DNA from 3 places in the Amnibacterium endophyticum genome. Region 2 is predicted to be linked to each of the others. Evidence: predicted binding sites of a transcription regulator. Region 2 holds the regulator's gene; each other region holds the start of a gene.
The links. Region 2 encodes LexA, which represses DNA repair genes until DNA is damaged. Its sites were predicted from a motif close to TCGAACANNTGTTCGA; they were not measured.
Positions count from the first base shown of each region.

Region 1: a site for LexA is predicted at 1,003-1,018, ahead of ACFSBI_RS09450 (HNH endonuclease signature motif containing protein). Genes of this name have one in related genera too.
Region 3: a site for LexA is predicted at 940-955, ahead of ACFSBI_RS04265 (HNH endonuclease signature motif containing protein). Genes of this name have one in related genera too.

Region 1 is NZ_JBHUEA010000013.1:15,899-18,158, forward strand. Features, by position in the region: gene ACFSBI_RS09450 (HNH endonuclease signature motif containing protein) at 1-895, opposite strand, end outside; gene ACFSBI_RS09455 (phytoene desaturase family protein) at 1,225-2,260, opposite strand, start outside.
Region 2 is NZ_JBHUEA010000010.1:66,322-68,581, forward strand. Features, by position in the region: gene ACFSBI_RS08175 (tyrosine-protein phosphatase) at 1-544, opposite strand, end outside; gene lexA (transcriptional repressor LexA) at 664-1,338, opposite strand; gene ACFSBI_RS08185 (LysM peptidoglycan-binding domain-containing protein) at 1,525-2,064, shown strand; gene ACFSBI_RS08190 (histidinol-phosphate transaminase) at 2,106-2,260, shown strand, end outside.
Region 3 is NZ_JBHUEA010000004.1:105,466-107,725, reverse strand. Features, by position in the region: gene ACFSBI_RS04265 (HNH endonuclease signature motif containing protein) at 1-918, opposite strand, end outside; gene ACFSBI_RS04260 (LolA family protein) at 1,175-2,218, shown strand; gene ACFSBI_RS04255 (ABC transporter ATP-binding protein) at 2,221-2,260, shown strand, end outside.

The DNA of each region.
Region 1 (2,260 bases), on a different contig from region 2:
GCTGATGGTCGAGGGCGATCGCGTCGGCAGCGGGCAGGTACGCGTGCAGCCAGGCCATCCCGTCCGCCGCCGGGTCGAGCCGGACGTGCCGCCGTGCTGCGGCCCTCTCGTGGCGGTCGTCCGCGGTCGAGGCCTGCAGCCGCTCCCGGAGGCGCCGCAGCGCGTCCGGCAGGCCCGTCGGAGCGACGTGGAGGATCTTCGCGAGCGCCTGCTCGTCGAACTCGGCGTGCAGGGAGGGGTCGAGGCCGTCGAGCTCGGCGTGCACGGTCTGCATGACCCGCCAGGTCGTACCGCCGTGCACGAACAGGCCCCACACCCGCGGCAGCGCCGCCTCGAGGTCGGAACCCGTGTGCACGAGCGTCCTCGCCGTCGTCGACGCGACCCGCAGCCGGAGTGCGAGGTCGGTGAAGAAGCCGCGCTGGTAGGGCGTGTTCGCCGCGGTCGGCTCGCCCTCCTCCGCGAGCGCGGTGCGCCACGCGGCGAGCGCGGCGACGACGCGGCGGGACTCGTCGCGCTGCAGCTGCTGCTGCAGATCCGTCACCACCTCCAGCGCCGCGAGCACCGGATCCGGCTCGGGCGCCGACTCCGGCGCGATCGGCAGCCGCTGCCACTCGTCGGGGTCGACGTCGCACTCGTCGGTCAGCCCGATGCGCACCTGCACGGATGCCGGGTCGATCCGCTGCGCGTACAGCTGCTCCAGCACCCAGACCCGCCGCGACTCGTCCCGCAGCGCGGCGAGGGTGTCGTGCACGCCCTCCCCCGCTGCCTCCCGCGGCCGCACCAGCACCGTCTCGAGCATCCAGTCGAGGAAGTGCGGGCCGAACGTCAGCCGGCGTCGGCGTTCCGCGAGCACCCGCTCGCCCTGCCGCGGCAGGCGCAGCGGCACGATTTCCACGAGATCCTCCGCGCACATCCGCTGCAACATGCGAACACAGTATCGAAGGGCGCCGACACCGACCCCGGCCTGTCAGGACACAGCCCCCGAGGCCCGGCGACACCTCTTCGAACACTTGTGCACAGCTCGTCCCCATGTGCAGGAGGCCGATCGCCTTCGCGGGCGGGTGTGGTCTCGAGGCTCCTTCGTCGCACCTCGACCGGCGGTGGAGGCGTGGAGGCGTCGAGGCGTCGGTCGCGCTCGGGCTCGACCGGCGGTGGAGGCGTGGAGGCGTCGGTCGTGCTCGGGGCTCGATCGGCGGTGGGGGCCGCCGGCCGAGCGGCGCGGCGTCAGGGGCGGAGGGAGGGCGGCGTGCGGACGCCGTGCTCGTGGCGCAGGAGCGAGCGCGCGGCCAGGTAGCCGCCCTGACCGTGCACGCCGGGGCCCGGAGCCGCCGCGGCCGAGCAGAGGTACAGACGGTGGCCCACCCGGTACGGGTCCGGACCGGGCAGCGGGCGGGCGATCAGCTGGCGGAGGCCCACCGCGCCGGCCGCGATGTCGCCGCCGCCGAGGTTCGGGTCCCAGCGCCCGACGTCCTCCGCGCTCCGGGCGCTCGACGCGAGCACCACGTCGCGGAAGCCGGGGGCGAAGCGCTCCACGGCCGCGGTGACGAGCGCCGTCGGGTCGAGCGTCGAGCCGCCCGGAAGGTGCGTGTACGCCCAGAGGACGTGCTTGCCGGCGGGCGCCCGCGTCGGGTCGAGCACGGTCGGCTGCGCCGCGAGCGCGTACGGGCGCTCGGGCACCCGGCCGCGCGCGACCTGCCGCTCCGCGAGCGCCACCTCGTCCCGGGTGCCGCCGAGGTGCAGGGTGACCGCCTCGTGCAGCGCGGGGTCCCGCCACGGCACGGGCGCGTCGAGCGCGAAGTCGACCTTGCCGATGCCGTCGCCGAACCGGAACGTGCGCAGCCACGCCCGCACGGCCGGATGGATGCGGTGCCGGGCGGTCCGCAGCAGGGTGGGGACGCTCGTGTCGAGCACGATCGCTGCGGACGCGGGCAGGTCGCGCACGTCGACGACCTCGCGCCCGGTCTCGATGCGGCCGCCGTGCGCGAGCAGGTCCGCGACGAGCGCGTCCGGGATCGTCGACGTGCCGCCCTCGGGGATCGGCCACCCCCGGGCGTGCGCCTGCACCGCGAGCGCCAGGCCCGCGGCGGCGGTCGAGAGCGACGGCATGGGGCGGATCGTGTGCGCCATCACCCCGGTGATGAGGGCGGCGGCGTCGCGGGTGCGCCAGCGGCCGTCCCAGGCGGGGCCGCCCTGGTCGAGGACGGCGAGCCCGAACCGCAGCGCCGCGGCCGGGTCGGGCGGCACGCGCAGCACGGGTCCG
Region 2 (2,260 bases):
GCACGCCCGCGAGCGCGTCCGCGGTGGCGACCGACTCGAGGTAGTCGTCGACGATCGCGTCCGGCTCGACGCCGGCCGCGGTGAGCAGCACCGCGGCGACGAGGCCGGTGCGGTCGCGGCCTCCGGCGCAGTGGAACAGCACCCCGCCGGGCGGCGCGGTGGCGATCGCCGCCAGCACCGCGACGACCCGCTCCGGCATCGCGGCGAGGTGGGGCAGGTAGTAGACCGGGGTGCCGGAGAGCCCGTTGTCCCAGTAGTCCGCCCAGAACGCGGCGTTCTCGAGGCCGTCGAGGTCCACGTGCCGCGTCGCGAGGTGCGCCGGCACGGCGACCGGGTGGTCCTCGCGCTCGACGGGGAGGCGCAGATCGACGACCGTGCGCACGCCGGTCTCGTGCAGCCGGCGCCAACCGGTCCCGTCGAGCCGATCGGGGCGCTCGGACCGCAGCAGGACGCCGTGCGGCGTCGACCCGCCGCCGACGAGCGGCAGCCCGCCGAGGTCGCGGCCGTTGACCAGCCCGGGGACGTCCAGCGCGCGATCCGACATCCGACGAGCCTGCGCGTCCGGACCGGAGTCCGCAATCCGCGCCCTCAGCGCCGGATGGCGACGAGCGCTCGGCGCCAGGTGGCGCTGAGCGCGACGATTGCGCAGGCGGAGCGGGTCGCTCAGACGGAGCGGAGGACCGCCACCACCTTGCCGAGCACCGTCGCCTCGTCGCCGAGGATCGGCTCGAAGGCGCTGTTGCGGGGCAGCAGCCAGGTGTGCCCGTCCCGCTGGCGGAAGACCTTCACCGTCGCCTCGCCGTCCAGCATCGCCGCGACGATGTCGCCGTTCTCGGCCGTGTGCTGCGAGCGGACGACCACCCAGTCGCCGTCCATGATCGCGGCGTCGATCATCGACTCGCCGACCACCCGGAGCATGAACAGGTCGCCCTTGCCGACGAGCTGGCGCGGCAGCGGGAAGACCTCGTCGATCTGCTGGTCGGCCGTGATCGGGATGCCGGCCGCGATCCGGCCCACCATCGGCACCATCGCCGCGTCGCCGACCGGGATGCCCGTCGGCTCGCTGTCCGTCGGGGCGGACTGCACCGGGATGATCACCTCGAGGGCCCTGGGCCGCTTCGGGTCGCGGCGCAGGTAGCCCGACAGCTCGAGCTGCTTCAGCTGGTGGGTCACGCTCGACAACGACGCGAGCCCGACGGCGTCGCCGATCTCGCGCATGCTCGGCGGGTAGCCGCGCGAGGCGACGGACCGCTGGATCACCTCCAGGATCGCGTGCTGCTTCGGGGACAGGGAGGTGCGGCGGCGGGTGCCGCTCCCCGCGGTCTGCTGATCGGCCATCGGTACCTCCACGCCCCGTGCGGGGCCCTCGAATCACACGGATGGTATTCGACTCGGCGCCCGCCCGCAAACACGTGTTCGACGTGCGCCGACCGCTGTCGGAGGCGGGGTCGAAGATCTGCTTGCAGGCGGCCCGGTTCGAAACTATCTTCGAAGAGGCAGCGGGACCGAGGGGAGAGCACGGGGATGTTCGCGGTGGAGGACGACTGGATCCAGTACGAGGCGGAGCCGGTCCGGCGCGCGGAGCACCGCGTCGGCGCCGCGGTGGTCGGTCGAGGCGCCGCGGCGCCGGTTGCGGCTCGGAGCGCGGGCGTCGTCGCGGTGGGGACGCCCGCGCCCCGGGCGCTGCGGGCCGTCCCGGCCGTCCGGACCGCGCCGTGCGCCGTGCCGGCACCGGCCGTCGGCTCGGCGACGCCGCCGACCCCCACGCCGCGCCTGCGCCTGACGCGACGCGGCCGCTTCGTGCTCGTGGTGATGCCGGCGCTGCTCGCGGTCTCCGGTGCCACGCTCGCCGTCTCCGGGACCCCGGCGGCCGAGGCGGCGGCGCGACCCGTCGCCGTGCGGACGGTCGTCGTCGGGTCCGGCGACACGCTCTGGTCCATCGCCGAGCGGATCGAGCCCTCCCGCGACCCGCGGCAGGTGGTCGCCGAGCTGCGCGCCGCCAACCGCCTCTCGAGCGCGATGGTGCCCGCGGGCGCGGAGCTGCGGCTGCCTGCGGCGCCCTGACGCCGGGAGCCGACCGGGCGCCGTCTGCGAGAATCACGGGCGTGACCTCGCTCGCGGACCTCCCGCTCCGCCCCGACCTCGTCGGGCGGACCGCCTACGGCGCGCCGATGCTGCACGTCCCCGTCACCTTGAACACGAACGAGAACACCCATCCGGTGCCGGACGCAGTGCGCGCCGACATCGTGGCCCGCGTGGC
Region 3 (2,260 bases), on a different contig from region 2:
GTCGAGCGCGAGGGCGTCGACCGCGGGCAGGTAGGCGTGCAGCCACGCCATCCCGTCGGCCGCCGGCTCCACGGCGACGTGCCGCCGGGCGGACGCCCGCTCGTGCCGGTCGTCCGCCGTGGACGCCTGGAGGCGCTCGCGCAGACGCCGCAGCGCGTCCGGCAGCCCCGTCGGCGACACCTCCACGATCTTCCGCAGCGCCGCGGCGTCGAACTCGGGGTGCAGAGCGGGGTCGAGTCCGTCCAGGTGCGTGTGGACCGTCTGCATCACCCGCCAGGTGGTCAGCCCGTCCCGGAAGTAGCGCCACACCGCCGGCAGCGCCTCCTCGAGGTCCATCGCGGTGTGCACGAGGCTCCTCGCGGTCTGCTGCGCGACCTTCAGCCGGTGGGCCAGGTCGGCGAGGACCCCGCGCTGGTAGGGCGTGTTCGACGCCCGCGGCTCGGCCTCCTCCGCCAGCGCCGCACGCCAGGCGGCGACCGCGGCGAGGACCCGCTGCGCCTCGGCGCGCTGCAGCAGCAGCTGGTGGCCAGACACCTCGTCGAGTGCCGCGAGCACCGGATCGGGCTCCGCGATCGAGTCGTCGGCGACCTCGAGGGCCTCCCACACGTCCTCCGGCACCTCGGTCTCGAGCAGGTGCACGAGTCGGACGGTCGTCGCGGCCGGATCCAGCCGTCGCCGATGCAGCTCGGTGAGGACCCAGACGCGCATGGGCTCGTTCTCGACCCGGGAGAGCGCCTCGTGCACGTCCGGATCGCCGGGACGGCGGTCGCGCACCATCGCGGCCTCGAGGAACCACGACGGCATCCCCGCGGCCCATGGGATGAAGAGGCGCCGGCGACGGGCGAGGAGCCGCTCGTCCTCATGCGGCTCCCAGATCGGCGCGGTCGAGACCGTCGCGCCGCCCGAGCCCTCCGCCATGCCCGAACGATACCGACGGGCTCGGACACTTCTTCGTATCAGGCCGAGCGTCTCGGCCGTCGCAGTCGTCCTCGCGTTCGACCGGCGGCGGTGCTGCTGGCGGCAGTGGTCTCGAGGCTCCTTCGTCGCACCTCGACCAGCGAGAAGGCTCCTCCGTCGCACCTCGACCAGCGAGGCGGGGTCCGCGGGGCTGAGAGGACGGTACGAAGGGACGCCGGGGCGCCGGTGCCGTGCGGGACGGACGTAGCCTTCCAGCATGTCCTCCCGCCTCCTGAAGTGGTTGCCGGCAGCCGTCGCCCCGGTCGTCGTCGCCGGCGCCGTCACCGTGCCCCTCGTCGCGGCCGCCGCTCCCCCGGCGCTGCCGGACAAGACGCCGCAGCAGGTGCTCGAGATGATCGCGAAGGCGAAGACGATCGACGGCTTCAGCGGCCGCATCGAGCAGACCTCGGACCTCGGCCTGCCGTCGCTGCCGACGACGGGCGCGGGCTCCGACTCCGACACCGCGTCCACGCTGAACCTGCTGACCGGCACGCACGAAGCGGACGTGTGGGCGGCCGGCAGCACGAGGACGCGGGTCGCCGTGCTGGACGACATGGCGGAGCGCGACGTGTACCGCGACGGCAGCACCGTCTGGCTGTGGGACTCGAAGAAGAACCGGGCCGTGAAGCTCGAGGGCAGCGGCGCCGCGGAGCAGCCCGAGGGCACGACCATGACCCCCGCGCAGATCGCGGAGGACCTGCTGCAGCGCGTCGGGCCGACCACCGCGACCACCGTCGACACGACGCAGCGGGTCGCCGGCCGCGACGCCTACACGCTGGTCCTGACGCCGAAGACGGACGCGACCACCGTCGGCTCCGTCCGCCTCGCGGTCGACGGGACGACCGGGCTGCCGCTGCAGGTCGCCGTCCTCGCCAGGGGCGCCTCCTCCCCCGCCTTCGAGAGCGGCTTCACGAGCATCGACTACGCGGTGCCCGCCGAGTCGAACTTCACCTTCACGCCGCCGAAGGACGCGACCGTGACGACGAAGCGGGTGGGCGGTTCGCACTCCGGATCCCACCGCTCGCCGACCGGCGAACGCCCCGAGGTCGTGGGCAGCGGCTGGAGCGCGGTCGTCGAGCTGCCCGCCGGGTCCGCGCCCGCCTCGATCGAGTCGAACCCGACGTACCAGCGGCTGACGACCGAGGTCGCCGGTGGCCGCGTGCTCAGCACCTCGCTCGTCAACGTGCTGCGCACCGACGACGGCCGGGTGCTCGCGGGGGCGGTGCCGGTCGAGCGCCTGCAGGCCGTCGCCGCTCGCTGAGCGTGCCGGCTCCGCTCGCGGTCGAGACCGCGGGCCTCGGCA